DNA from 4 places in the Bacillus nitratireducens genome. Region 1 is predicted to be linked to each of the others. Evidence: riboswitches for the same ligand, from Rfam matches in the RefSeq annotation. Region 1 holds a riboswitch; each other region holds the start of a gene.

Region 1 (7,494 bases):
TAATTCTTTTTTGCTTTAGGTTTCTCAATTACATTTGGTTTTGTTTCTGGAAGTAGTGAAATGTTTATAATTAATAAGATGATGCCAATTGTAGATAAAAAAAGAAATACAGATAAGTGGCCATTTATACTGCCGAGATAGCCACCTATGAGAGGACCGATTGCAGGTGCGAGAGCAAGTAACATTTGATAAAGGCTCATCGCTTCTCCGCGTTCTTTTCCTTCAAATAAATCACCGATAATCGTTGCTGCAACTACAGGTATAGCCGCTATTCCTATAGCTTGAACAGCTCTAAAAAATAGAAATAAGTAAATGTTTGGTGAGAAAGCACAACCAATTGAGCCGATTGTACTAATGATTAAACTAGGGATAAGGACAGATTTTCTTCCCTTTGTATCAATTAAAGGTCCGTATATGAGCTGCATAACCGCAAGAACGAATGTGAAAAGTGAAACGGTTAAATTTACAAGATAAAGAGAAGTATGAAACGAATTTTGAATCATCGGCAAGATAGGTGTATAAATATTTTGAGCGAAGGAACCGAGTAAGGCACTCATACAGACAACATATAAAATGAAATTCAGTTTGTTTTTTTCCATAATGTTAACCTCCTTGTCATTTGGTTTCCTTGGAAACTAAATTAATTTTAACATGATTTTCTCACTTGTAAAGATGAAAAAATGATTTTAAAATGGTATATAGTTAAATTGTTTCTTTGGAAACTTAGGAGGCGAATGGATTGGAACGTACAGCGAAACAAATGGAAATACTTTCGGATATTCGTACACTTTTTCATAAAAAAGAAGAGTATTTGAAAGAAAATAATGAGAAGTTTCTTCGTGAGACAGGTGTAAGTGGTATGTCTTTATCTGAGTTACATGTTATCGAGTGTATCGGAAAAAATGGTCTGATGAATGTAACTGCTATTGCAACAGAAATGGGAATGACGAAAGGCGCAATCTCTAAAATTTGTACAAAGTTGTTTCAAAAGCAATTCGTTGAGAAAATGCAAATGTTAGATAATCAAAAAGAAATTTTCTTCCGCTTAACGGAAAGAGGAAATGAAATATATAAAGCTCATGAAAAATTGCATAAACAAGCTGAAGAAAAGTGGCTGTTACTTTTAGATGGATATACGAAAGAAGAGCAAGATTTTATTCAAAGGTTTATAAAGGATGTCTCTGGTCATTTGGAAATATAATTGGAAGAAAAAACCCCTCCATTTCAAGCCTTTTCAATATAATTTCTGAAAGAACTCATATATAATAGAAAAAGATACTTAACATAGTGAATAATTAAAGAGTCAATATATATAAAGAGGAGAGAATAACATGCTTGAAAATACGGGGTTAGTATTAGAAGGCGGCGGTATGCGTGGTGTATATACGGGCGGGATACTAGAATACTTTATGGAACAAGGCTTATATTTTCCATATGTAGTCGGTGTATCAGCTGGTGCTTGCCATGCAGCGTCGTATCTTTCCAGACAAAGAAATAGAAATAAAACGGTCAATATTGATTATGTATCACATCCGAAGTATTTATCATATAAAAACTTATGGAGAAAACGTCAGTTATTTGATATGGATTTCATTTTTCATGAAATACCAGAAAAGCATGTGCCGTTTGATTTTGAAACATACTTTAATAGTCCCGAACGCTTCCTTGTAGGAACAACGGATTGTGAAACAGGGCAGTCTGTTTATTTTGAAAAAGAGGGAACGAATGATGATGCGCTCAATTTATTACAAGCGTCTAGTTCATTACCTTTCATTGCACCAGTAGTAAATTACCGTGGTAAGCAATTGTTAGATGGCGGGATTTCTGATCCGATTCCAGTCCGTAAAGCACAGGAGGATGGATTTAGAAAATCAGTCGTTATTTTGACGAGAAATTATGGTTACGCAAAGAAAAAATCAAAATTTGGCTGGGTTGCAGCGAAAGCTTATAAAAAATATCCGAACCTTGTTAATACGATGCTAACTCGTTATGAAGTGTATAATGAAACACTTCACTACATTGAAAAAGAAGAGCAGGCGGGTAATTTATTTGTTATTCGCCCAGAAGTGCCGCTTCAAGTAGATCGTATGGAAAAAGATGCGACAAAACTACAAAGTTTATATGAGCAAGGCTATGAGGATGCAAAGAGACAATTTGCAGATTTACAGGCGTTTTTGCAAAAATAAGTATTAGGCTGTGGAGATGGAGTTCTCTGCAGCCTTTTTTATTATTGGTTTCAATACCGAATGTTGGTTATATACATTTTTAGGTCATGGTATAATATGGATAAAAGTATGTAGAGAGGTGATACATATGGAAAATGTATATAAAGGGCTTAGACATACTGGATTTACTATGTTGCTTATTTTTGGTGGCGTATTTCTACTGCGCTGGTTCATTCATGATGAAATGTTATTAGATCAGCTTATTGGTTTTAGTATAGGAATGGTAATGGTTATTTCATCAGTGTTCATTCAAAAGTATAGTAAAGAATTGCAGGTAAATGAGAAATATTAAAGGTTTCTAACCTCTTTTAAGTAGTTTGGTCGTAGAGGAGGCTTTCATATGATTTTTTTATTTGCGGTATATTTTGTTTTTATTATGACATTGTTAATTACATTTCTTCTTTCTAAAAGATCATTTGAGAAGCCTTTTATTAAATATATACCAGCGTTCATATTGTTTATTTTGGCTTTCATTTCTTCTATTATTTTTGTATTTAATAACGGAATGAGAGAGCTTATGATAGCAATATTCTTAGGTGTTACAGCAATAGCGAACGGTCTTTTGCTTTTTGCGTTGAAAGTAGTTCGTGTGATTGTTGCAAAAGGAAAGTAGCGCATCGGAATTCGATGCGCTACTTTTTTATTTACGCTTCTTTTTAATAAATGAAAAGGCTAAAGCTGCAATTAAAATACTGCCTTTAATGATATCTTGTGCATAATAAGGAACGTTCATCATTGTAAGGCCGTTTAATATGATTCCAATTAATACGGAACCAAGAAATGTTCCGATGACATTTGGTTTCTTAGCACCGAACATTGCATAACCGATATAGGCAGCTGCAACTGCATCCATTAATAATGGGGCGCCAGCTGAAACTTGTCCTGTTCCAACGCGGCTACATAGAATAATACCGCCAATAGAGGCAAGTAAACCGCTAATCATATAAGCATATACACGGTAACGATCAGTAGGAATACCAGCTAGTCTAGCAGCTTCCCGATTCCCACCTGTCATATAAAAGAAACGACCGTACGTTGTTTTTTCTAAAAATACATATGCAATTAAAACGACGATAAGCATGATAATGACAGGGACTGGAATTCCTAACACAGAACCTTGGCCGATAAATAAAAAGGATGGAATAAAATGTCCTTTGGCACCAGACATTCCTTCATAAATAGAAGATCCTTTTGAAAATGTTAAGTGTAGTCCATTCACGATATACATGATACTTAATGTAGCTAGTAAATCTGGTAGTTTAATTCGGATAACGAGTAGTGCATTTAATAATCCAACTAATAGCCCACAAAGAATAGGAACAAGGAGTGTGACTAATAGTTCTTGTCGATATAAAACGAGACAGGAAGCAGTGGCAATGGTTGCTAAACTAGCGGTAGAGCCGACTGATAAATCAAATCCATCTACAATTAATGTAAAGGTAACACCAATTGCAAGTAACGTTACGATAGAAATGGAACGTAAAATATCACTAATATTGTTGTATGTTAAAAAAGAATCGTTGACGATAGAGAAGAAAATTGTAACACCTATAATGATAGCAATCGTACTAAATTGATAAAAAAGATGAGTAGGTAAATATAGTTTCTTAGTTTTGGTTTTATGAACGAGATTCAATGGAATAACTCCCTTCAGATAAATGTAAAAGCTGTTCAGGAGATAGTTCGTCTGGTAAGTATTCACCTACAAATTCTCCGTTTGCCATTATAAGAATGCGATCAGCGATATGTAGTGCTTCATCTTGTTCTCCTGTGAAGTAAATTACGGAACTTCCGTTTTCTGTAATGTTACGAATGAATTGAAAAATGTCTTGTTTTGCAGCTATGTCTACACCTTTAGTTGGCTCGTCCAAAAGAAATAGATTTGGTTTGAATCCATGCCACTTTGCAATGGAGACTTTTTGCTGGTTTCCACCGCTAAGTGAATGAATAAATGCTTTTGGGTCATTGGGTGAAATGCTGAAAGAAGAAATTGCTGTAGTAGCATTATTTACTTCGGTTTGCTTTCGTCTCCAACCTGATTGGTGTAAATTAGTGTGGCTTATAATATCTTCCGAAAGAAATACGCCTTGTTTTCTTCTTTCCTCTGGTACAAGTGCGATCTTTGCTTTAATCGCATCTCGCGGTGTTTTAATTGTTATTGTTTGACCATCTATTTCTGCGTGATAAGTATGACGAGTACCAAATAACGTTTCAGCAAGTGTTGTTTTGCCACTGCCAATTAATCCGTATATCACAACAGTTTCACCTTTCCGTACGGTGAGAGAAAGGGGAGAATGGTCTTTGTGTAATGGAAGTTCTTGTACTTTAAATAATTCTTCGTTCCCTCGTTTTGGTGCTGTATTAATAGGAAGTGTAAGTTGTTTTCCAGTCATCGCTTCCACAATTTGTTGATCTGTAACCTTTGTAATCGCTTCAGAAAGTGCAACTTTACCGTTATGTAATACGGTTACATCATCCGCGAAATTTCGAATCTCTGATAAACGATGAGAAATTAAGATGATGCCAATTCCTTTCAATGTTAAATCTTTTAATAGTTGCCCGAAGGTTTCAACTTCTTTCGGTCCAAGAGAAGAAGTAGGCTCATCTAATAAAAGATAATTTGTATTGTTGGATAAAGCTCTTGCGATAAGAAGTAATTGTTTTTCATGTAATGAGCAGTTTGAAACATCTTCCGAAACATTTAAATCAGCCTGTACAATTTGCAAATGTTGTTTAGCGAGTGAGACTAACTTTGACTTTGAAAATAGTACTTTATTTTGCATTGCTAAATGATCGATTAGTACATTTTCTAATACAGATAATCCAGGAATAAGTCCGTGATCCACTTCTTGTGTCACGAAAGAAATACCATGCTTTTTTGCATCGCGTGGTGAAGTAAAGGAAATAGACTGATTATCAATTTTTATATTTCCAGAAATTGGTTGAATTTCACCAGTTGCTATTTTTATTAAAGTACTTTTTCCTGCACCATTCATTCCTAGTAAAGCGTGAACTTTTCCTTTTTGTATGTTAATAGAAACATTTTCTAGTACAGGGGTAGAGATGTGATAAGAATGTGTAATGTTTTGAAGAGAGAATGTCATCATTTTTTCTCCTTCTCTAATTTTTTCATCCAAGGTGAATATGCATCTTTCGAGTCTCCCCAACCGTTTATATGTTTTGATAATTGATCCATCTTTATATTTTCTTGTGGCAAACTATTTTTCTTTACTAAATAAGGTTCTAGTGAATAAATATCTGGCGTTTGTTCACCAGCGATTTTCTTGTATAAGAAACGCACTTGAACTTTACCGACTTCAGCTGGATCGGTTGCAGCCGTAGCAGTCCAAGGTGAATTTTCTTTTTGCATGAGTTGTAAATCTTCATTACTTAAGTCAATGCTGTATACTTTTATATCTGTACGACCAGCTTGTTCGAGTGCTTTGACGGCCCCCTTAGCAAACTCATCCCACGAAGCGAAAATAGCTTGTAAATCACCTTTTTTCGGATATTTTTTTAGTAAAGCTTCTACTTGTGTTTGCGTATCAAGTGGTGTGTTATTACTAGCGGTACCAAAGCGTGCAACTTCTTTTATATTTGGATAACGTTTATAAAAAGCATCAATGATAATATTGCGACGTTCCATTGGGGCAAATCCGCCAACCCATACGACGGCGATATTCCCTTGTCCATTCAGATCTTCCGCTAACGTTTTTAATGATTTCCATGCAAGACTATAATCATCTTGATCAATAATCGTTACACCCGGTAAGCGTAGATCGTTATCAAATGCAACTACAGGAATATTCGTTTGTAATGCTTTTTCTACTCCGGGTTTTAGTGCTTCAGAGCGACCGTGATCAATTAAAATACCATCAACTTTTGAATTAATAGCAGTATCTAGATTTGCTGCCATTTTTGCTAAATCATTATCAGAATTGTAGACTTGCACACTGCCGCCGAATAGCTCGACTTGTTTTTTGACACCCTCAATATATTGAGAGGAAAAAGTTCCGATGGACATTTGCATAATTAATGCGATTTTTAATGGCTTTTTTACTTGGCTTGGAATTTCTGTTTGTAAATGATTTGCTGCTGTAGTAGTTTCTTTCTTCACCGTTTGTTGCTTTTGTGAAGAGATAGCATCTTGTTCATTTGTGCAAGCTGTTAATGCGAGTAAGAGAATAATGAGTACGGTGGAACATAATTTTTTCATAAAAAAATCCCTCCTAAATTAAGAAAAGAGAGGAGGGAGTGAAAATAAAAACGTCTTTTCATATAGAAAAGACGTCTTATCATATTACTCTTATCTTTCAACACAATGTGTTGTAAGAATTAGCACCGTGCCCATAAATGGGTCGGTTGCCGGGCTTCGTAGGGCTCATCCCTCCACCTGCTCTTGATAAGACATCGAATATTTAACTATTTCGAATTATTCCATAAGTGTATGCTGTTGTCAAATGTTTTTTTGTAAATAAAAAATCCCTCTTTATGAGGGATTTTAATGTGGTAAGAAAACTAATTGATAAGCGAACAAGATTCCGAATAAATACACAAGTGGGTGAACAGCACGGAATTGTCCTTTTGCCATTTTCATAAGTGGGTATGAAATAAATCCAAGTGCAATACCTGTTGAAATACTTGATGTAAGTGGCATGCTTAAGATTACTAAAAATGCTGGGAATGCTTCATCGAACGTATCCCAATCGATGTGGCGAACTGAACCCATCATAAGACTACCAACGATAATTAATGATGGTGCTGTAATAGCTGAAACGCCAGAAACAGCGCTCACTAACGGTCCGAAGAATGCTGCTAATGCAAACAGAACAGCTACTGTAACAGTTGTTAAACCAGTACGGCCACCAGCTGCAACACCAGCAGAAGATTCAATGTAAGCTGTTGATGGTGTTGTTCCGAACATAGCTCCAATTGTTGCTGAGAATGAGTCAGATAGAAGAGCTCGTCCTGCTTTTGGAAGCTTTCCGTCTTTTATAAATCCACCTTGTTGTGCTACACCAAGTAATGTTCCTGTTGTATCAAATAATGTAACAAGGAAGAATGAGAACACAACGCCGTATAATCCGTAGTTAATTACATCAGATACAGCAGTAATTGGGTTTGAAACGATAATGCCTTCTGGTAATCCAGGCATTGACGTAACGCCATTTGAGAACGTTAATTGCCCTGTGAAATAAGCGATAATACCAGTTAGTAACATTCCGATAAATAGTGCCCCGTTTATATTTAAAGACATAAGGATAATTGT
Region 2 (7,494 bases), on a different contig from region 1:
GTTCAAGAGGTTAGAGAGCAAACCGCTCAAAAGGATGAAATCGGTAAAGTGGTGCATGCAATAGAGCCCGTTGTTTTAAATAGAATTGATATGAAAGAAGAATATATCAATCAAGTAAAAGAAGGATTTAGAAGAGTATTCCAAGAAGGGGATGGAACGGGAGTAAGGGCGTTCCAAAAAGCACCATATAAACCAGCTGGCAAAACAGGAACTGCACAGACTGTATACGGTGGAGAAAGTGATATTGGGAGAAATGAGAAAGGCGATCGTAGAGAATGCTATAATTTAACATTAGCAGGATATGCGCCATATGATGATCCAGAAGTAGCATTTTCCGTTGTAGTACCATGGGTTATAGATGATAAGTCTGGTATTAACTCTGATATTGGAAAAGAAGTTTTAGATGCTTATTTTGATTTAAAAAATAAGCGATTAGCTGGCGAAGTACCAAAAATAGATGACTCTAAAGAGAATTAAAATATACGAAACGTCTCTAGCAATTATATGAACTAGAGGCGTTTTTTACATACGAATAGATTAGAAATGAGGTATATATAAAGCAATTGATTCTAAAAGATTGGAGAAAAATATGTAGCTATATTTTAATTATAATAGGAATTATTTTTATTAATAAGTCATTTTTATTTTGTATGGTAGAAGGAATTTCGATTTTTCAAACTGTAGAGAAATGAAAGTTCCCACGCATAAATTATTTGTGTTAGTTGAAAATCGAAATCATAGTAAAGATAGTAGGAATACGCTTGGACTAATTGATGAGTCACATATAATAGGTAAAGTAAAAATGGTATATTATCCATTTGATCAAATAAAATGGTTAAAATAATTCTATTAACTATTCACGTTTTATAAAATAATTCATATATTGATAGCATAGGACAAGCAGAAAAGCTTATCCTAACCTCACAGAACACTCCTTATCACAGTTAGGCATCTACTTATGTAGATGCCTTTTCCGATGTCTGATAATTATTTATCAACCTAAAGTAGTAAGTATATTGGGACTATTAAGGGAAGGTTGCTTGTAATAATAACAGTACGATTAATAAGAGAACATTGAATTGTAAGGAGTGAGAAATAAATGATGAATATTTTAATAGTTAATTTTCCTGCAGAGGGACATGTAAATCCTACATTAAGTTTAGTAAAGGCCTATACTGAAAGAGGTGATAACGTACACTATATTACAACGGAAAGCTTTAAGGAAAGGCTTGAAGTTTTGGGAGCTATTGTACATACTCATCCGGATTTATTAAAGGAGATTTCTATTGATAATGAAACTTCATATGGATTAAAATCTTTCTTTCATGTACATGTTCAAACTTCTTTATACATATTAGAAATTACGAAACGATTATGTAAAAGCATTAATTTTGATTTCGTAGTTTATGATATATTTGGTGCTGGAGAGTTAGTAAAGGAATATTTACAAGTTCCAGGCATAGTTTCCTCTCCTATATTTTTAATTCCACCAGTATTATTGGAAACCTTGCCTTTTCATCCAAATGCAGAAATACAATTCCAACCCGATGAACTCTCTGAAAAGTTACTGTATCAAATGGAACATGAATTTGGAGTAAAGCCCAAAAATAATCTTCAATTTATGCATAATAAGGGAGATATTAGTCTCGTGTATACAAGTCGTTATTTTCAACCTAATAGCGATTCGTTCGGAGAAAACAATATTTTTATTGGACCGAGTATTATAAAGCGCAAAACAAATGTAAAGTTTCCACTTGAATTGCTTTCAAAAAAGAAAGTTATTTATATTTCAATGGGAACACTTCTCGAAGGGCTCGAACCATTTTTTAATACTTGTATTGATGCTTTTTTAAATTTCGAAGGGATTGTAGTAATGGCGATCGGTGATAGAAATGATATTTCAAAAATTAAGCAATCGCCAGACAACTTTATTATAACCCCTTACGTACCTCAATCAGAAATATTAAGTGAAGCAGATGTTTTTATTACACATGGTGGAATGAATAGTGTGCACGATGCAATCCATTATAATGTCCCATTTGTGATAATACCGCATGATAAAGATCAACCTATGATAGCGCAAAGATTAACTGAGCTTGAGGCAGCACATAGATTATTGAAAGAGCATGTTAATGTGCAAACTTTAAAAAAGGCAGTAACAGATGTTCTTTCAAATGAAAAGTATAGACATGGCATTCGAAAATTGAATGAAAGTTTTTTAGAGTGTGGTGGTTCCAAAAGAGCCATTGCAGTCATTGATGCTCTTTTAAATAAATAGTTCGGACAATATAAAAGCATAGAGGCTCTACCTGTATGCTTTTATATTATTATCCAGCAAATTGTACAGCAGTATTTGCATGTAAAAAAGCAGTATCAAAAACAGGAACAGAAAGGTCATTTTTGGAAATAAGCAATGGTATTTCAGTACAGCCTAGTAATATTCCTTCCGCACCATTTTGAATTAATGAATTGGTAATTTGTATTAGTTTTTCTTTTGATGTTTCTGAAATAATTCCTCTACTTAATTCATTTAATATGACGTGATGGATAAAAGTTCTTTCTTCGTCATTTGGGATAATTGTCTCAATTTTATATTTTGCTAGTCGTGATGTATAAAAATCTTGTTCCATCGTTTGTTTCGTTCCTAATAATCCGATCCGTTTTATATTCTGTTCTACCATTTCTTTAGCACTTACATCACCGATATGAAGAAGTGGGATTGATATTGCTTGTTCTACTTCCTCAGCAAATAGATGTACAGTATTAGAACACATTAGTAAACATTCAGCTCCTGAGTTTTCTACCTTTTTTGCTACCGTGACTAATTCATTTTTCACTTCTTCATATTGATGGTTTTGCAATAATGTAGTTACCTCCCCAAAGTCCATGCTATATAAAACAAGCTTCGCATTTTGATTATATTTAGAGAGAGTAAGTGTATTAATATGTTTATAGTACAATGATGTTGATTCCCAACTTAGTCCGCCAATTAAGCCAATTACTTTCATCATGCATTCCTCCCGTAACAATTTTGAATTCATTATTTCACAATTCCGATAAGAATACAATGATTTAAATGAACTATTTATCGAAAAATAAAAATAGTAAGAAAAGTATTGAAATTATTTGTTGTTAGTGCCATAATACAGATTACAAATACATACTTATCCAGAGAGGTAGAGGGAACGGCCCTATGAAACCTCAGCAACCCCTATGTAATTACATAGGAAGGTGCTAATTCCGCAGAGGACACTATGTGTTTTTTGAAAGATAAGGGGATTCTTGTACGTGAAAGAAAATGACCTCTTATTTAAGAGGTCATTTTTTGTTGTATAGAAAGGAAGTGTCGATGCATAATTCATTTTCAAAATAAATATAGAGTATTAAAAGTTGAATAATACGAGAGGGGAATTGTAATGAACAAATTAACGACAAAGCTAGTAGTAGCTATTGGAATTGGAGCAGCTTTATACGGGGTATTAGGGCTTTGGGGATTTTCTATCGCACCGAATACATTTATTAAACCCGCATTGGCTATTTTAACCGTTTTTGGAGCATTATTTGGCCCAGTAGCAGGACTTTTAATAGGACTCATCGGTCATTCCGTTACAGATACGATCGCTGGTTGGGGTATTTGGTGGGGATGGGTTATTAGTTCAGGTATTATTGGTTTTGCAATGGGACTCATACAAAAAAGAGTTGGTTTTAGTGTAAAACATGGAACGTATAATAACCGTGATATTTCTTATTTTGCAATTACAGGGTTAATCGGTATTGTCATTGCTATTATATTTGCTGGGGCATTCGATATTATTGTGATGGGAGAACCGTTTGACAAAATAGTTATACAAGTACTAGGCGCAACAATTGCAGACGTTATCGTATTTTTAGTTCTTGGCTTACCAATCACGATCGGCTTAGCGAAATCAAATAAGAAACATACACATTTAAAAATTGAAAAGTAGGGATGAATACATGCAACCAATTATTTCTTTTGAACAATTTACCTTTCAATATAGGCATGCCACGCAGCCTACTTTAAAAAATATTACATTTCAAATATATCCTGGGGAAAAGGTACTTATCGCTGGACGAAGTGGTTCAGGTAAGTCAACATTAGCTCATTGTATAAATGGACTAATCCCATTTTCTTACGAAGGGATAAGTACCGGTAACATTTTAATAGCTGGAAAGGATCCGAGAAAAGGTAGTGTTTTTGAACAGAGTAAACACGTAGGGACAATATTACAAGATCAAGATTCACAATTTATAGGCCTTACTGTCGAAGAGGATGTAGCATTTGCATTAGAAAACGATTGTGTAAATCAAATAGAAATGAGAAAGATTGTTACGGATTCTTTAAAAAAGGTAAGCATGCAGGACTTTCATACACAAAGTCCGCATGAATTATCAGGAGGTCAAAAACAGACAGTCTCTCTTGCAGGTCTGCTAACGACAAATGCAGGTATATTATTATTTGATGAACCGTTAGCTAATTTGGATCCTGCATGTAGTTTGAATACAATAGAACTCATTAAAGATATAAATGAGAAATATAATAAAACAATTGTAATTATTGAACATCGAATAGAAGAAATTTTAAACCTTGATTTAGATAAAATTATTTTAATAGATGAGGGAGAAGTTATTGCCATTGGTTCACCAGATAGTATTTTAAATTCTAATATATTACCAAATATCGGACTAAGAGAACCTATTTATATAGAGGCGCTAAAGAAATTAAATTTTGACAGTAACAATGTTAGGGCATTTCCAATTAAAAATCTTCGTAATGAAGACGTTCATAGCCTATTAAAGAACTGGATGCAGAAGCAAGATTCATCAAAAAACAAATATATTAAAAAAGCCTTATGCAAGATAGAAAATTTATCTTATACGTACAATAACAAACATACAGCCTTAGAAGATATCAACCTTTCAATAGGAGAGGGAGAAATAATAGCGTTATTGGGTCATAATGGAGCAGGGAAATCGACATTAGCTCATACTCTTATAGGAATAAATAAAACAAAGAATGGGAGAATAACATTTGATGGAGAAAATATAAATTCTTGGTCTATTCGTAAACGCGGGGAAATTATTTCTTACGTTATGCAAAACCCAAATCAAATGATTACACAGCCTACTGTTTTAGAAGAGGTTTCATACTCATTAAAATTAAAAAAGGTTTCTAAAGATAAGATTGAGACAAGAGTCGAAAAACCTTTAAGAATTTGTGGATTATATCCATTTCGTAACTGGCCAATTCAGGCATTAAGCTATGGACAAAAAAAGAGGCTTACTATTGCATCTGTACTTATAACAAACCCAAAACTTATTGTATTAGATGAGCCGACGGCTGGACAAGATTATTACCATTACAAACAGTTTATGTCGTTTATTAGAAAACTGGCTGAAAGGGGCATATCCTTTATTATTATCACACACGATATGAATCTTGCTTTAGAATATGCAGATCGAGCGGTAGTTCTGCATGAAGGGAAAATTATTGCGGACAATACTGTATCTGCTGTTTTAGGGGATCAACGAGTGTTACAAAGAGCTAATCTACGGGAGATTTCATTAATAAAACTAGCTAAATTAAGTGGAATTTCAACTCCAGAAACATTTGTAAAACTTTACATTGAGGCTAATAGGAGGGAGGAATATGCATAATACGTATTTTTATCGTATGGATGGTGCAATTAAATTATCTTTATTTATATTTTGTATGACACTTACTTTTTTATTTTTTGATTTTCGTATATTGCTAATTTTATTTATTATTGGATGTAGCGGCCTCTTAATTGCAAAAATTCAATTGCGTAAAATTATAGTTATTTTCAGCGTTATATTTACATTTAGTTTATTAAATTCCGTTATGATTCTTTTCATTACGCCCACCCATGGATCGGAATTAACGGGATCGTATACCTCTTTTTTTTATATAGGTTATGCAACAATTACATATGAAACTTTATTTTATGCAGCTACACTTTCATTGAAATATTTTACGTTATTACCATTTACACTTCTTTTTATTTATACAACTCATCCAAGTGAATTTGTGAGCAGCTTAAATAAATTTGCTGTTCCTTATAAAATTACATATGCAATAAATATTGCACTACGTTATATACCAAGCATTCAATCTGAATATATAATCATTAGACACGCACAGGAAGCAAGAGGCGTACCTTTTGAAAAAGGAGAAGCGAGCTTGTGGATTCGTATGAAAAACCGTGTTTTAATTTTTTGGCCACTTATTATTCATTCATTAGAAAGGATTGATACTGTTTCAAATGCAATGGATTTAAGAGGTTTTGGAAAAAAGGATAAACGAACGTGGTACTATGCAAAGAACGCACAAAAGGAGGATTACATCACACTTTTTGTTGGTATTATCATTTTGGTTATTGCAGTTTACTTAAAGCTGAATGTATTCCAAAGTTTCTGGTACCCATTTTAAAGCGCTCTCAATAGAGTGCTTTTACTAATTTTTATGAAGACATGCTCAAAAAAAGGAGATACACATACTGTATAATACGAACCAGTTAAAATGATCAACTACCTATTAGTTTTCAAACCAAAAGGAGGAGAAAATATGAGTTTCGGTGGTTCTTGTGGTTTTGGTGGAGGTTTCGCTTTATTAGTTGTGTTATTTATTTTATTAATTATTGTTGGATGTAGCTGTTGGAGCTAAGGGTACTAATTTCTAATTAGTCTCTTCTAAATGTAAACTAAAAAAACATAGTAGATACGTTTTGTATCGAAATAAATGAAAAAGGAGCTTAATAGCTCCTTTTTCATTTATTATACGAAATCTCCTCATTATTGCATTTAGGTAAAGTGATAGTTAAGGTAGTTCCTTTATTGATAACACTTTGGATTTTCAATGTGCCTCGCATCGTTTCGATAATTTTTACAGCAACCATTGTTCCTAAACCAGTACCTTTCGTTTTTGTACTAAAATATGGTTCGCCAAATCGATTAATTTGCTCTTGCGACATTCCAATTCCACTATCTTCAATCCGTATTATGACCTTATTATTACTAACAGTTGCAGAAATAATTAGGTTACCGCCACTTGGCATTGCTTCTATACTGTTTTTTATTAAATTTAAAAAACATTGATGGAAGTTCTGTGTATTACCAATAATTATTCCTTCAGAGAACTCTTGTGTAATATTAATATTATTCATATTACATAAAGGCAATATCATTTTTATAACTCGATGTAACTCGTGCTCCACTGAAATACAGTCTAGTTTTTCTGAAGCGGGTTTGGCAAAAGTTAAGTAATCATCAATAATTGCCTGTGCACGATTTAATTCTTCAAGTATATGTTCAATATACTCATCTCTGGATTGTTGGGTTATATTGGGTGTTTTTAAAAGTTGTGTAAATCCTTTTACAACCGTCAAGGGGTTCCGTACTTCATGTGAAATACTTGCAGCGAGTTGACTGACAATCTCCATTTTTTCAACTTTTATT
Region 3 (7,494 bases), on a different contig from region 1:
AAGGGCTGGCTTTTTCTTTTATATATGTGGAAGAAAAGGTCGAGCTTATTTTTTTACCGTTATTTGGATATGAGGGGGGAAGTGAATTGAATATATAAGTATGTTCCTGTTTTTACTTATAAAGAGGTAACCTTGTACTACATTATAAAAAAAGATGTACGAGCTACTTTTTGTTGTATTCAATTCACTTTTTGAGTAAGTGCTGCTCAACTAATTTATTAAAGGGGTTTTATTTGTGGAGCAGTTTCCAAATTCGTTTTCGATTACGTTGCTTGGCAGTGCTGGTGGAGCAGCAAAAGCAGTGTTAGCAATTTTGAATCAAGCGGTAGTAAATGAAAAAGATCCAATTTATGACGTCATAAAGAATGTGAATTTTCATTTGGTGGATATAAAACAAAAAGATAAAAGTTATTATGATGAGTTGTTTCCAAATTTGAAAGAGCAATTTTTTTTATATGAAATAAATCTTCAAGATGTAGTCAAATTTAAACAACATTTAAAAGAAAAAGGAACGAAGGTTGTTATTGATGTTTCAGGCGCAGATACGATTAGGGTACTGAGTTGTTGTAATGACCTTGGTATTTGTTACATTAATTCGGCTTTGGAAAATGAGGCAGTAGATCAAGACGATAGTTTACTTGGTTTTCAGCTTACGGAAAGGTATACGAGGTTTGAGAAGGAGAAAGAAACATTTACAAATACAAGAGCGATTATAGGCTCAGGTATGAATCCTGGTGTTGTTCAATGGATGGTTGTTGAACTTATGAAAGAACGTCCAAATGAAAAGCCACGAGCATGCTATATTGTAGAACATGATACTTCGTTTTTGAATGATAAAGGGCTAATAAAACCTCATACACTTTATGCATCATGGGCAGTAGAGCGTTTTCTTGATGAAGCGATATGGAGTTATCCTATGTATATGAGTCATCATCGTCCACTTTACTTTTATGAGGATGTATATGCTTCAGAGTATAAGGTAAAGTTAGGTGAAAAAGAATTTTACGGTTGCTTAATGCCGCATGAAGAAGTTTTAATTTTAGGGAAATCTTTTAATATGGAAGTTGGTTTTCTTTATCGGATCAATGAGTATACAACAAACTTAATTAGACAGAACTTAGATAAAGTAGAAGATTTATGGAATTGGAATCGTAAAGTATTTAATCCAGCAGAAGAAGATATTGTAGGAGAAGATTTAGTCGGTGTGTTACTCGTTTATGAAAATGGCGAGACATACATGTATAATGTAATGAATAGTAGCCAAGTTTTTCAAAAATATAAAACAAATGGGACTTACTTCCAAGTAGGGTGTGGAATTTATGCTGGCTTATGTAGTTTACTGTTAGATGCTTTTGGACAAGGTGCTTATTATGTAGAAGAATTATTATTAAATACTGAAAGTAAGTATGGGGAATATTTAAATTTATATATGAAGGATTTTGTAGTAGGGCATAATGATTTTACAGATGGATTACTACATGATAGGGTAAGAATGATATAAAATGTGACTAAAAAGGAAGGAGGTGTATATCTCCTTCCTTTTTAGCATTAGAAGGTTAATATTGCCCTGAAAGCAATTTCATAATTATAATTTAAAGGGATAACATTTGAAATATTTGTTGGTATTGATCAAGAGGAGTTTTTATATGAACAAATACAGGAGCTTGATTTATGAAGAAAGAGAAGCTTTAAAAGTATTTATATTATTATTCTATATTATATTCTTTTCATATGACATTATCTATTATTTCGTTTATCCCGCTATGAATATTAATGAAGCAAGGATAGGGTGGCCAGAAGGTGGTATGGGAATAGGCGTATATATATTAGTAATATCCTTATTTCCTATTTCGATATACCTTCAAAAACAAGGCTATGTATATTTTGTAAAATATTTATTTTTAATTGGGTACATGCTTATTGACCTTATTACTAACTTAATGATTTATTTACACAGTGATCGTGTTTTTGAAAATGGAAATATGGTTGAAATATTTTTAATTTTATTTGCACCGATTTTCGTGAATAGAAAATATTTTTATTTTGTTTCCTGTAGTGTAATTGGAAAATATGTATTTTTCACGCTGTTATTGCAAGATATAAAAGTTGTGATTCCGCTTGTTTTATGTGTATTCTTTTGTATTATTTCACATTCTCTGTTAAAACGTTTCCAGTCTTATGTAAGAACAGTTGTTGAGATGATGAGCAATATGAAAGAGACCGAAAATTTAGCTGTTATTGGGACTATGTCTACAACAATTGCTCATGAAATTCGAAACCCATTAACAGCTTTAAAAGGATTTACACAAATTCAAAAGGAAAGAAATCTTGAAGATACGATGAGTTATGAGATTATGCTGCAAGAAATTGAGAGAATTAATGAGTTTGTTAGTGAATTGATGTTATTAGGAAAACCGAAACCAACAAATTATGAATGGTGTAATATACGGGAAATCCTTTTATATGTTGTACAGTTAATGGAAAGTTATGCGACTCAATATAAAGTGAAATTTCATTTGCAAGTAGATGGAAATTTACCCGTTATAAATGGTGATGATAAACAATTAAAACAAGTGTTATTAAACATTATCAAAAATGGAATAGAATCGATGCCAAAGGGTGGAGATATTCAGATTCGTGCATATAAAAAAGCTGGAGAGAATTTGTGTATTTCTATTGAAGATCAAGGTTTGGGGATAGAAAATGAGAAAATAGAAAAGATCGGAAAAGCTTTTTACACAACAAAGGAGAATGGTACAGGCCTTGGACTAATGATTACATATAAAATTATTGAAGAACATCAAGGGAGTATCGCGATTCAAAGTAGTATGGGCGTAGGAACGAAAGTGGAAATTTATTTACCAACAGTGTAGTACATTAGACGAAATTATTTTTCAGAAAAGTGTTCTTGTTGTGTAAATATAAACATTTTATAAAATGTTTCAAGAAGGGTTTTTTTTATAAAACACTTCGTTTATAATGGAGGAAAATATCGACATAGAGCTTTTAGCTCGTGTAACGGTTTGGTAGTGTTATGAAAAGAAAAGAAGGGGTGCACGCGCATCCTTTTTTCTATGCAGATATGATGAAAGGGGTGGTATGATGGAATTAACATTAAATTCAACTGTATGTTTACACACAATTCAATTTCGAAAAGAGCAAAAGAATTATATTGTAAAAGATACGATTACAGGAGAGACATATGAAATGCCGCCACTTTGGATTGATGCACTAGCAATGATGCGTGACGGCTTTTTATTGGGAGAAATAGAGGAGAAATTAAAAGAAGAGTATCCGGCCGAAGACGTAAATATGGTAGCATTTACGAGGCAATTGTTAGAGCTAGAACTTGTCGAAATGGTGGATGGAGAAGAGATAGCTTGTACAAAGAAGAGAGATAAAGATTATTTAGCTTGGTTACGCCCAAGAGTGGAACAATTCTTTTTAAACTTAAATAAAAAATATAAAAGCAAAGGTCAAAAATGATCTTTGCTTTTTTTGTAGGCCGTGTTTAAAAAATAACAGCGAATGCTCTTGCGAAAGCACCGTCACTATCTTTAATTTTTAAAGGTGCTGCCGAGAAAAAGAAACGTTTCGCTTTAATAGCATCTAGATTTGTTAAGTTTTCAATTAAGTAAATGTTATTCCCTAGTAATATGTGATGAACCGGCGATGTTTCTGTCGTTACCTCATCAGGAGAAATAAAATCTAAACCAACTGATTTTACTTTTAATTGAACCAGTTCTTCAGCTAATTCTTCGGAAAGATAAAACGCTTCTTTCTCATAAGCGGCTGTATTCCACTTATTAGATAGATTGGAATGGAAAATGACAATATCATCTTCTTTTATATCGGTATTATGCAATACTTCCTTAGGTAACTTTCTCTCTTGAATATGAGTTACATCGATAAGAACGGCCTCACCTACAAATTGCTTTAGGGGTAATTGATCGATAGTGGTTGCACCTGAAATGAAATGCGCAGGGGCATCGCAATGTGTACCTACATGAACGACAGAATGAAAATCTGTAACTTGATAGCCCGTCTCTTCAACGTTTGTAATTGCTTCTAGTTGGATTTTTGGTGTTCCAGGAAATTGAGACATATTGTTTTCAAATGTTTGTGATAGGTCGATTACTTTCATTTTGAATACCTCCAATATATGTTTTAAAATATAAAAAACTCATCTTTCATAATCAAGAAAGATGAGCTTTGCACACAATGGTTAAGTTTTATCTTGCAAAATGCATTGCATTTTGCAGGAATTAGCACCTATTCAGTTTGTATAAACTGAGGTTGCTGGGCTTCAAAGGGCCGGTCCCTCTGCCTCTCTTGATAAAGAAATATTTAGTTTTAATATTTTGATTTTTTAATATTTAAATTGTAATTCATTTCCTTTTTTAGTGCAATACAAAATAGGTATTCACCCAAATAAAGTTGCTCGCATATTGTAGCTTATGTAAATAGAATGCTGCGAAGGAGTGAGTGCAGTGACAGGTAATGTATTGAATTATTATGCCGGTGGAAATACAGCTAGAGGATTTCATAATTTATACGAAGAGAATTTAAAAGGGCTAGACAGGTTGTTTATTTTAAAGGGTGGTCCAGGAACTGGGAAATCTTCTTTAATAAAGGCAATAGGTCGTGAATGGGCTGAAAAAGGATATGATATTGAACTTTTGCATTGTTCTTCTGATAATAAGTCAGTTGATGGAGTGATTATCCCAAAATTAAAAGTAGGAATTGTTGATGGAACATCACCGCATGTTATTGAGCCCAAAATGCCAGGGGTTGTGGAAGAGTATATTAATTTAGGAGTTGCTTGGGACTCAGATAAATTAAGAAAGCAGAAGTTAGAAATTGAACGATTTGTATCAGAAGCGAGCAAGGCTTTCCAATCTGCTTACGGATGTTTTAAAGAGGCATTAGTTATACACGATGAGTGGGAGAAAATATATATTAATAATATTGATTTTAACAAAGCAAATGAACTAACAGATCAGTTGATTCAGAAATTATTTACAGATAAAAAGGGGAAACAATCGATTGTGAAACATCGGTTTTTAGGAGCTGCTACACCGAAAGGAGCAGTTGATTTCGTTCCTAATTTAACAGAAGGATTACCACATCGTTATTTTATAAAAGGACGCCCTGGCTCAGGAAAATCAACAATGCTCAAAAAGTTAGCGCAGGCAGCAGAAGAAAAAGGGTTTGAAGTTGAAGTATATCATTGCGGATTTGATCCAAATAGTCTTGATATGGTTATTGTAAGAGAATTAGGATTTGCAATTTTTGATAGTACCGCACCACATGAATATTTTCCGAGTCGCGTGGGTGATGAGATTATAGATATGTATGCTCTTATTGTTACACCGGGGACGGATGAAAAATATGCTAAAGAAATTCGTGACGTTTCCATTCGATATAAGGCAAAAATGAATGAGGCGATGTCTTTCTTGGCAAAAGCGAAATCAGTTCGTGATAAATTAGAACGAATTTATATTGCTGCTATGGATTTTTCAAAAGTGGATGCATATAAAGAGGAAATTCAAAAAGAGTTTGAACGAATTACCGCTACTGTAATTGAAAAGAGAAAGTAGGCTTTATTGAACTGTCAGAAAATTTCTGGCAGTTATTTTAGTATGTAGTAAAATTAGTAATATATTTGTCGAATTTCCAAGGAAATAATCAAAAAATGGGGATGGTATGAAATGAGAGGGAGAATTGAATTAGAGCTAGAAAGAATTGAACAAGAGAATGATGTGAAAATTTTATTTGCAGTGGAATCAGGGAGTCGTGCTTGGGGATTTCCATCGAAAGATAGTGATTATGATGTTAGGTTTGTTTATATACATCCAGTAGAATGGTATTTATCAATTCATGATAAACGAGATGTAATTGAATATCCGATTAGTGATGATTTAGATATAAGTGGCTGGGATATTAAAAAGGCTTTGCAGCTATTCGCAAAGTCAAATCCAGCTTTACTTGAGTGGATTCGATCACCAATTTTTTATTCGAAAAACTCTAATTTTCCAGAGCAACTTCAACAAATGAGTGAAAAGAATTTCGATCCAAAAGCAACGATATATCATTACTTACATATGGCGTCGAAAAATTATCGTGAATTTTTGCAAGGTGAGAATGTAAAGTTGAAAAAGTACTTTTATGTATTACGTCCTATTTTAGCTTGTAAATGGTTAGAAGAGAAAGGGACATTGCCCCCAGTAGAATTTGACCGGTTAATTACGGAACTATCAGTAGAGCGTAGTGTATTGAATGAAATTGAAAAGCTACTAATAAAGAAAAGGGCGGGTACTGAATTAGATATTGGATTGAAAATTAATGTGTTGAATCAATTTTTAGAGGAACAAATTAATTATTATCAACAATATGTGAAAGGAATTAAAAAGGGATTGGGGATCGATATTGAGAGTTTGAATACACTATTTCGAGATATGCTGTTTGAAGTATATGAAAAAGAGCACAAGTGAGTTTGTGCTCTTTTTTATTTTGTAGGAGTAAAGAAAAACGATATAGCTGCGATAAGACCCGCAAATGAGGATAAATGAAAAATTCCATGCCAAGTTATATTGCATTGTCTATTCGTTATCAACTCGTTTTAATGGTTGATCTGCAGGACCTTCAATAACGTCGCCCTCAATTGAAAAACGAGAACCATGGCAAGGGCAATCCCACGTACAATCACCGTTATTCCATTCAACTTCACAGCCAAGGTGCGTACAAGTGGTGTCGACGATATGTAATTTTCCTTCTGTATCTTTATAAGCACCTGCTCGTTTACCGTTGACATGTACAACAGAGCCCTCGCCAACTTCAAGATCTTCTGGTTTACGTAATGCGGTTTCAATTTTCCCTTCAATTAAATGTTTAGCAACATCAATGTTCTGAGAGAGAAATGTTTTTATATCTGGGTTTGCATGAAAGCGTGATGGTGCAAACAGCTCTTTATATGGGCTGTGAATTTTTAGAATGGAGTCCTTCAGTAAATGAGCTGCAGCAGTTCCTGTTGTCATGCCCCATTTGCGATATCCAGTTGCAACAAATATATTTGGATTCCTTTCGTTAATATGTCCGATATAAGGGAGCTTGTCTAGAGTAATTAAATCTTGCGCTGACCATCTATAGGGAACTTCATCTACTCCAAAAGTTGCTTCAGCAAAAGAATAGAGTGCTTCATAATGAAGCATCGTATTTATTCCCTGTCCCGTTTTATGGCTCTCTCCGCCAATTAATATCAACTTTTCTCCATTGCTTGTCATATAACGTAAGGAGCGTTTTGGATCATCGATGCTTAAATACATGCCGCCCGGATAATCCGTTTTTGCTTTTATTGCGAGAGCATAGGAGCGTTCTGCATACATCCGCGTAAAGAAAAAGCTATTAGCATCATAAAAGGGAAAATGTGAACAAGAGACAATATATTTACAAGTGATGCGATGGTCACCCTTTGTAATTACTTGTGGATAATCT
Region 4 (7,494 bases), on a different contig from region 1:
AAATTTCCACCTCTTTAATGTTCTCTTCTTTTTGAAATAAAGAAGAGATCCACTTCATGTCTTGTAAAGTTTCCGGATCACTGCTTCCTCTTGCAACGAGCAAAAGTGTTACTTCTTCTTCATAGTCTTTAATGCCACTTCCGTTATATACCGCTTTTACAAGCACTTCTGATACACCAAATGGATTACCATACACTATTTTGATACCCGGATATTCCTCGTTTAACTTTCGTAATTCAAGCGGAATATCTTTCTTTACATGTCCTGCCGCTAATAAAAAAACAGGAATAGCGACAATCTCTGTAGCACCACGCTTCACACATGTACGAAATCCTTCTTCAATAGAAGGACTCGCTAGCTCTAAAAAACAAACTTCTTGAATATTTGCCTCTACACGGTTCATACATGACGTAATAAATGCAACCGCTTCTTCTTTTGCTGCTTTCAAACGACTTCCATGACATATATACAAAACAGCCTTCATTTTACAATACTCCACTTACTGGATATGCATTTTCCGCTTGTTTCTCAAACCAATGTATCTTTTCTCGAAAACGGACAACTTCTCCAATAATAATCATACTTGGATTTTGAATTTTTTCTTTTTTAGCAACATCTATAATTGTTCCTAACGTCCCTGTAACAGTACGCTGCATAGATGTCGTCCCCCACTCAATGATAGCGGCAGGTGTACTTAGATCTTTTCCATGTTTTATAAGTTGTTCACATATATAAGGTAAATTACTAACCCCCATATAGACCGCTAATGTATCCACACCTTTCGCTAAACTTTCCCACTTCACTTCCTCTTCAGCACCTTCTTTCCGATGCCCTGTCACAATAGCAAAACTTGCACTTGCATCGCGGTGCGTTACTGGAATTCCAGCGTAAGCAGGAGCAGCTATCCCAGCTGAAATACCAGGAATAATTTCAAATGGGATACTTTGCTTCGCTAACGCTTCAGCTTCTTCTCCACCTCTTCCAAATACAAATGGATCTCCGCCCTTAAGTCTCGTTACAACTTTTCCTTTTTTCGCATATTTAATAAGAAATGTGTTAATTGTCTCTTGCTTCATCGTGTGATAATTTGGGAGTTTCCCGCAATAAATTAAATCCGCTTCAGGCTTTGCATAAGAAAGCAATTCTTTATTTACGAGACGATCGTACAAAATAACATCCGCCTTCTCGATGCATCTCAACCCTTTAACAGTAATTAAATCCGGATCACCAGGACCCGCCCCAACGATATAAACCTTCCCCATCATCTCTCCTCATTTCTACTATAAAATGAAACTTCCACTCTTCATCACGAATGGAAGTTACTATTATTTCGTATTACATGTTCTCTACTCATGAATAACAAATGCCGCTCCTTTTCGAATCTTCTTTTTTTCAAACAAAGAAATCTCTTTCACTTCTGGTAACGGTAAAAAATGTTTTTCAAGCTCAATTTCCGCAAGCTTAAATGCCTGTTCTTCACTCTGAGCAACGACAACAATTGGAACAATACTGTTTACTAATACAGCTTCAAATCGATATAAGTCCATATTGCCCTCCTAAGACGCTATTACTTCTTCTAATACACGATTTAGTACAATTTGTAATTCTTCCACTCCAACACGTCCGACGAAATCATAAAACGTTTCGGCTAGTAGTTTATTCTTTTGGAAATAATTCAAAAATGATACGAGAACATCAGGCAAATCTTCTCCATCTATTTTCCCTTTTAACTTTTCGTTATATGCTCCTCCGTCTAATAGCGTTCCGCCTACATATATTTCAAACGCCTCAACGATTCCCTTTTCCTTCGTTTTCAGTTTTATCCCTTGCAAACCAATATCAGCAATTTGACGTTGACCACATGAGTTCGGGCATCCTACCATATGAATTCGAACTGGAACATCGAGTGCGATTTGTGTATCTAAGTACTCTGCGATTTTACGTAATCTTTCTTTCGTTTCTACTAACGCAAGATTGCAATACTCAATACCAGTACATGAAACCGCATGACCGATAAACGATTTCGGATTTGCTGAAATTGCTTCAAACAACGGTTCACTTAATAATCCTGCAACATTTTCTGGCGGAACATTCGGAATAATGAAGTTTTGTGAGTTACAAGTACGAATTTGCCCGTTTCCATATTGCTTTGCAATTCTAGCAATCTCAAACATTTCTTCTGCATGTAAACGCCCTACCGGCACATTAAAACCGACATATTTTAACCCTTCTTGTTTTTGATCTTGGACGCCATAAAAGTATCCTGCATTCCATCCTTTGAGTGCACTTTCCCCTTTACTTTGCAATGTTCCTGTATACTCTATTAGTTTCTCTTTAAATTTCTCCGCACCCCAGTCAGCAACAAGAAATTTCAAACGTGCTAAATGACGCTTTTCACGATATCCAAAATCACGGAATATAGTAGCAATTGCAATTGCTATCCCCTTCACTTCTTCTGGTAAAACGAATACATCTAATTCTTCCGCTAAGTATGGACGAGCTGATAATCCTCCGCCTATTTTTATATGAAACCCAACCTTTTTCTCACCATTTATTTCTTTCGTAGCAGGTGTAAACGCCACACAGTTAATCTCTGCATTTGCTGAATTATAAATGTTAGAACTAATAGACATTTTGAATTTACGTGGTAGATTAGAAAACTCTTCATTATGTTGGAAGTAATCGTATATTTCTTTAACAATCGATGTTGTATCAAATAGTTCATTTCCATCAATTCCAGCAAGTGGATTTCCCGTAATATTACGCGTAATATCACCGCATGCCCCCGCTGAAGATAAACCAACTCTAGCTAGCCTCTTAAAAATATCCGGAATTTGCCCAATTTCTAACCAATGAAACTGAATCGCCTGTCTTGTCGTAATATCTAACACATCACGCCCATAATCTTTAGCAATGGAAGCCAGCACCTCTGCCTGCGCATTTGTAATAATTCCAGAAGGAATGTTGACACGCATCATAAAATAGCCCGCTTCTTTTGGTCTTTGCAAATACAATCCCGCCCATTTAAAAGCGTCCCACTCTTCTTTCGGAATAGATTCAAATCCATTCTCCGCATAGTAAGGAATATCATTAAAGATTTCTAATCCGTCTTTCTCTAATTTCCTTTTCTCTGTTTGATTTAATTTTTCATTATTAGCCCACACTTTTTCATAACTCATCTTTTATCCCCCTATATGAAACTACGCTCTTGTAAGTACTTCACAATTTGTTCTGCACATTCTTCAATAGAATACTTGTGCGTTTCTACAATTAATTCTGCTTGTTTTGGTTCCTCATACGGTGAATCGATACCTGTAAACTCTTTAATATCACCTTTTCTTGCCTTTTTATAAAGTCCTTTCGGATCGCGTTTCTCACACTCTTCAATTGGACATTTTACAAACACTTCTATAAACTCATCCGCTATCAAAAGGTCTCTAACTTGTTTTCGGTCTACTCGAAATGGTGAAATAAACGCTGTAAGGACAACAGTTCCTTGATCAACAAATAGCTTCGCCACTTCACCAATACGTCTTATATTTTCCATACGATCACTTTCAGAAAAACCTAAATCTTTATTTAAACCTTGGCGAATATTATCCCCATCTAGCACATAATTTCCGATATTCTTTTCAAACAGTTTACGAGCAACCGCATTCGCTACTGTAGATTTACCCGAAGCAGATAAACCAGTAAACCAAACTACAAAACTGTGATGCCCATTCTTCACTCTTCTCTCATCTTTTGAAACAGAAGCTGTATGCCAAGTAATATTCGTATCCATCTCATTCTCTCCCTATTCTGTTACTACTTCTTTTTTCAGACCTTTAATTAGCACTTCCACTACTTCTTTACGACTAAATGTACTTGGCGGAATCTCACCATTCCTTAACATTTCTCGTACTTTCGTACCTGATAAGATGACACGGTCTTCTTTTCCATGCGGACACGTTTTCGTTGAAGCCATCGCTTCACATTTCGTACAGTAAAAACTATGTTCAAAAAATAGCGGCGTAATTCCTAACTCTTCTACTGTAAAGTTCGTAAAAATTTCTTGTGCTTCATAAGTCCCATAATAATCTCCTACTCCTGCATGATCGCGCCCTACAATAAAGTGGGTACAACCAAAGTTCTTTCTTACTAGTGCATGAAATATCGCTTCCCTTGGTCCTGCGTAACGCATTGCTGCAGGAAATACGCCTAAAAAGACACGGTTTTTCGGATAATAGTTTTGAAGCAGTGCTTCATAGCTTTCCATCCTTACATCAGCAGGAATATCATCTGACTTTGTTTCTCCAACGAGTGGATTTAAAAAGAGACCGTCTACAATTTCAAGAGCAGACTTTTGAATATACTCATGGGCACGATGTACTGGGTTTCTCGTTTGAAATCCGACTACTGTTTTCCAACCACGTTTTTTAAATTCTCCTCTCGTTTCAATTGGATCTAAATGATAAGAAGGAAATGGATTATTCCCAAAACGTTTTGTAAGAATAATAGCTCCTCCAACGTAAACATTTGGTCGTTCATATAATTTCTTCACTCCTGGATGGGCCTCATCCGTCGTTTTATATACAAGTAACGCCTCTTTTTCTTTATCAGGTACAAAAATATCTTCTATTTGAATGACACCATATACATTTCCATCGTTAACAAGTTTTACTTCCTCTCCGGCTTTCAGACTTTTTGCTACTTCTTCTGTTACAGGTAATGTAATCGGTATACTCCACACGCTACCATTTGCTAAACGAAGCTTTTCTACGACTGAATCATAATCTTGCTTTCCTAAAAATCCTGTAAGTGGACTATATCCTCCTGTCGCCAGAAGTTCTAAATCACTAAGCGCAATTTTGTCTAGCTCAATTTCTTTTACAATGTTCGATATGTCATATGTTTCATCAATACGGTTTACTAATTCATTTGTTGTACTCATCTTTTTATATCCCTTCTTAGCTTTATTTCAAAATCTATCTTATTGAAAATGAAGGCCACACTCTGTCTTCATTTTCCCCGACCATCTTCCATCTCTTGAGTCACCACCATCTCCTACAGGTAATGTACATTTCTCACACCCAATACTTGGATATCCAACATCATGCAATTGATTATACGGCAAGTTATATTTGTATACATATCGCCAAACTTCTTTCCACGTCCAATGAATGAGTGGACAAACTTTAATAGATTGAAAACGATGATCTTGATTTATAAACTTTGTATGCTTACGCGTTTCTGATTGTTCCCTTCTTAAGCCCGATATCCACGCTTTTTCCGCTGCTAATGATTTTTCTAACGGTAAAATTTTTCTAATCTTACAGCAAAGATTCGGATTACTTTCCCATAACTTCTCACCATGCAACTTCGCTTGTTCATCAAGTGTAAGTTCCGGCTGTTTTTCCATAATATTTAATGAAGGAAATCGTTCTCGCACTTTTTGAATTAATTCATACGTTTCTTGAAAATGAACATTTGTATCCAAAAATACAACTTTAGCAGATGGATTTACTTGGTTTATAAGGTGCAGTAATACCATACCTTCTACTCCAAAGCTACATGCGTATACAATCTCATCCTTATACTCTTTATAAGCCCAACTTAATACTGACAGAGCGCCTTTCGTTTCATCTTCTTCAGAAAATGAAACACTATTTTCTTTCCACGTTTCGTACGTCAACATATTTTTTCCCCCTGTAAAAGCAAAAAGACGGCTTTAACCTATTAAAAATAGATTAAAACCGCCTCTAGTTTTTCTAGTCAGCGCTTTTTACTTTAAACGTACTTTTTCACTTTTTTCTAATTGAATCACTTTTCCATCTTGCACAACAATTGTAATTGAGCCATATTTCATATCAGCAAGCATCGCTTGAATTTTCTCAGATACTTCATCAAAATGTTCCCGTACACTCACGCGAACAGCCCCCCTTTTTATTCATAAAAAAAATCTTTCCCATTTCGAAAAGACTGTTCGGTAATATATTTTACCTTATCTTTCAAAATGGACTCCATTTTGCTGGATTTAGCACCTTGCTTTCTATAAGCAGGTTGCCGAGCTTCGTAGGGCCAGTTCCCTCAGCTTCTCTTGATAAGCTTTGTATTTGTATTTTATCACAATTCTGATTTTTTTCAATCCTAGTTTTCCGATATATTTAATTATTTTTATTTTTTTAAAAGGAGTTGCCTTTACTAGACAACTCCTTCTTTCTCATTCACACCAGCTCTTTAATACGTATGCGATCGTTCCCAATGATATTTTCATATGTTTCACGTTCTACGACAATTTGTGACGTCCCGCCTTTTGCAAAGACGACAGCTGGTCTACGAATACGATTATAATTATTCGCCATCGAGTACCCATATGCCCCCGTACAAGAAATTGCTAGTAAATCAGAAGAAGCAACTTGCGGTAAGTTAATATCCCAAATCAGCATATCTCCACTTTCACAGCATTTCCCAGCAATCGAAACGAGTTCTTCATTTTCATCATTCCCTCGATTCGCCAACATCGCCTCATAACGGGCTCCATATAGAGCTGGTCTTAAATTATCTGTCATCCCACCATCGACTGAAACATACTTCCGAATACCAGGAATCTCTTTCACCGATCCGACTGTATAAATTGTTGTTCCAGCATCACCTACGATACTACGGCCTGGTTCAATCCATATTTCTGGAAGCGGGTATTCACATACTGTAAACTGCTCTCTTATCGTACTTGTTACAGCCTCCACATACGTTTCAAGTGTTAACGGTGTATCAGACTCCGTATAACGTATACCGAAACCTCCGCCTACATTCAATACTTTCACTACATAGTTTGTTCGCTCTCTCACTTCTTCTAAAAATTGACGTAGTACTTCAATTGCTCGAACAAAACCAGCCGTTTCGAATATTTGTGATCCGATGTGCGAGTGAATTCCTAGCACATTATAATTTGATTTTTGCAAAGCTAGCTCAATTGCTTGCATCGCTTGACCATTTGAAACACCAAATCCAAATTTCGAATCCTCTTGACCTGTTGTTATATATTCGTGTGTATGTGCCTCTACTCCTGGCGTTACACGGATTAATATGTTCACAAACTTTCCATGTTGCACTGCTAAATCATGCAAAATTTCTAATTCCAAGAAATTATCTACGACAAAACAACCAATATTCGCCTGAAGAGCCATCACGATCTCTTCTTCTGTTTTATTATTGCCGTGAAAATGAATGCGCGATGCTGGAAATCCTGCTTGAAGCGCAGTATATAATTCCCCTCCTGAAACAACATCTAATGACATATTCTCTTCACGAGCTACTCGGCACATCTCCATGCACAAGAACGCCTTGCTTGCATATGCTACTTGATAAGAGAAACCACTTTCTTTAAAAGCACGATGAAACGCGCGGCACTTTCCTCGAATAGACTCTTCATCGTATACATAAAGTGGTGTTCCGTATTGTTTTGCTAGCTGCGTCGTATCGCACCCACCAATTTCTAAGTGTCCTTGCCCA

The links. A riboswitch is a leader RNA that binds a small molecule or an ion and turns the genes downstream of it on or off. The one in region 1 is predicted to bind S-adenosylmethionine.
Region 2: another riboswitch for S-adenosylmethionine. It lies ahead of Q3V31_RS17630 (ECF-type riboflavin transporter substrate-binding protein); the one in region 1 lies ahead of Q3V31_RS23165 (sugar ABC transporter substrate-binding protein).
Region 3: another riboswitch for S-adenosylmethionine. It lies ahead of Q3V31_RS23750 (cyclase family protein); the one in region 1 lies ahead of Q3V31_RS23165 (sugar ABC transporter substrate-binding protein).
Region 4: another riboswitch for S-adenosylmethionine. It lies ahead of Q3V31_RS04170 (YezD family protein); the one in region 1 lies ahead of Q3V31_RS23165 (sugar ABC transporter substrate-binding protein).

The regions. Positions count from the first base shown of each region.
Region 1 is NZ_JAUMJO010000006.1:239,675-247,168, reverse strand. It holds gene Q3V31_RS23200 (MFS transporter) at 1-599, opposite strand, end outside; gene Q3V31_RS23195 (MarR family transcriptional regulator) at 740-1,201, shown strand; gene Q3V31_RS23190 (patatin-like phospholipase family protein) at 1,332-2,186, shown strand; gene Q3V31_RS23185 (hypothetical protein) at 2,314-2,517, shown strand; gene Q3V31_RS23180 (hypothetical protein) at 2,566-2,838, shown strand; gene Q3V31_RS23175 (ABC transporter permease) at 2,866-3,861, opposite strand; gene Q3V31_RS23170 (sugar ABC transporter ATP-binding protein) at 3,845-5,332, opposite strand; gene Q3V31_RS23165 (sugar ABC transporter substrate-binding protein) at 5,329-6,441, opposite strand; SAM riboswitch class I at 6,529-6,634, opposite strand; gene Q3V31_RS23160 (NCS2 family permease) at 6,727-7,494, opposite strand, start outside.
Region 2 is NZ_JAUMJO010000004.1:393,254-400,747, forward strand. It holds gene Q3V31_RS17610 (peptidoglycan D,D-transpeptidase FtsI family protein) at 1-477, shown strand, start outside; partial or broken gene lepB (signal peptidase I) at 555-844, shown strand; gene Q3V31_RS17620 (macrolide family glycosyltransferase) at 1,100-2,278, shown strand; gene Q3V31_RS17625 (aspartate/glutamate racemase family protein) at 2,328-3,011, opposite strand; SAM riboswitch class I at 3,162-3,277, shown strand; gene Q3V31_RS17630 (ECF-type riboflavin transporter substrate-binding protein) at 3,417-3,965, shown strand; gene Q3V31_RS17635 (ABC transporter ATP-binding protein) at 3,976-5,676, shown strand; gene Q3V31_RS17640 (energy-coupling factor transporter transmembrane component T family protein) at 5,669-6,469, shown strand; gene Q3V31_RS17645 (YjcZ family sporulation protein) at 6,605-6,703, shown strand; gene Q3V31_RS17650 (sensor histidine kinase) at 6,807-7,494, opposite strand, start outside.
Region 3 is NZ_JAUMJO010000007.1:76,004-83,497, forward strand. It holds gene Q3V31_RS23735 (S-adenosylmethionine decarboxylase related protein) at 236-1,501, shown strand; gene Q3V31_RS23740 (ATP-binding protein) at 1,647-2,873, shown strand; gene Q3V31_RS23745 (hypothetical protein) at 3,103-3,486, shown strand; gene Q3V31_RS23750 (cyclase family protein) at 3,512-4,144, opposite strand; SAM riboswitch class I at 4,230-4,342, opposite strand; gene Q3V31_RS23755 (PRK06851 family protein) at 4,491-5,600, shown strand; gene Q3V31_RS23760 (nucleotidyltransferase domain-containing protein) at 5,712-6,494, shown strand; gene Q3V31_RS23765 (FAD-dependent oxidoreductase) at 6,603-7,494, opposite strand, start outside.
Region 4 is NZ_JAUMJO010000001.1:787,387-794,880, forward strand. It holds gene Q3V31_RS04135 (sirohydrochlorin chelatase) at 1-484, opposite strand, end outside; gene cobA (uroporphyrinogen-III C-methyltransferase) at 486-1,262, opposite strand; gene Q3V31_RS04145 (DUF3906 family protein) at 1,347-1,547, opposite strand; gene Q3V31_RS04150 (nitrite/sulfite reductase) at 1,557-3,179, opposite strand; gene cysC (adenylyl-sulfate kinase) at 3,191-3,784, opposite strand; gene sat (sulfate adenylyltransferase) at 3,797-4,933, opposite strand; gene Q3V31_RS04165 (phosphoadenylyl-sulfate reductase) at 4,973-5,677, opposite strand; gene Q3V31_RS04170 (YezD family protein) at 5,765-5,908, opposite strand; SAM riboswitch class I at 5,981-6,089, opposite strand; gene lysA (diaminopimelate decarboxylase) at 6,207-7,494, opposite strand, start outside.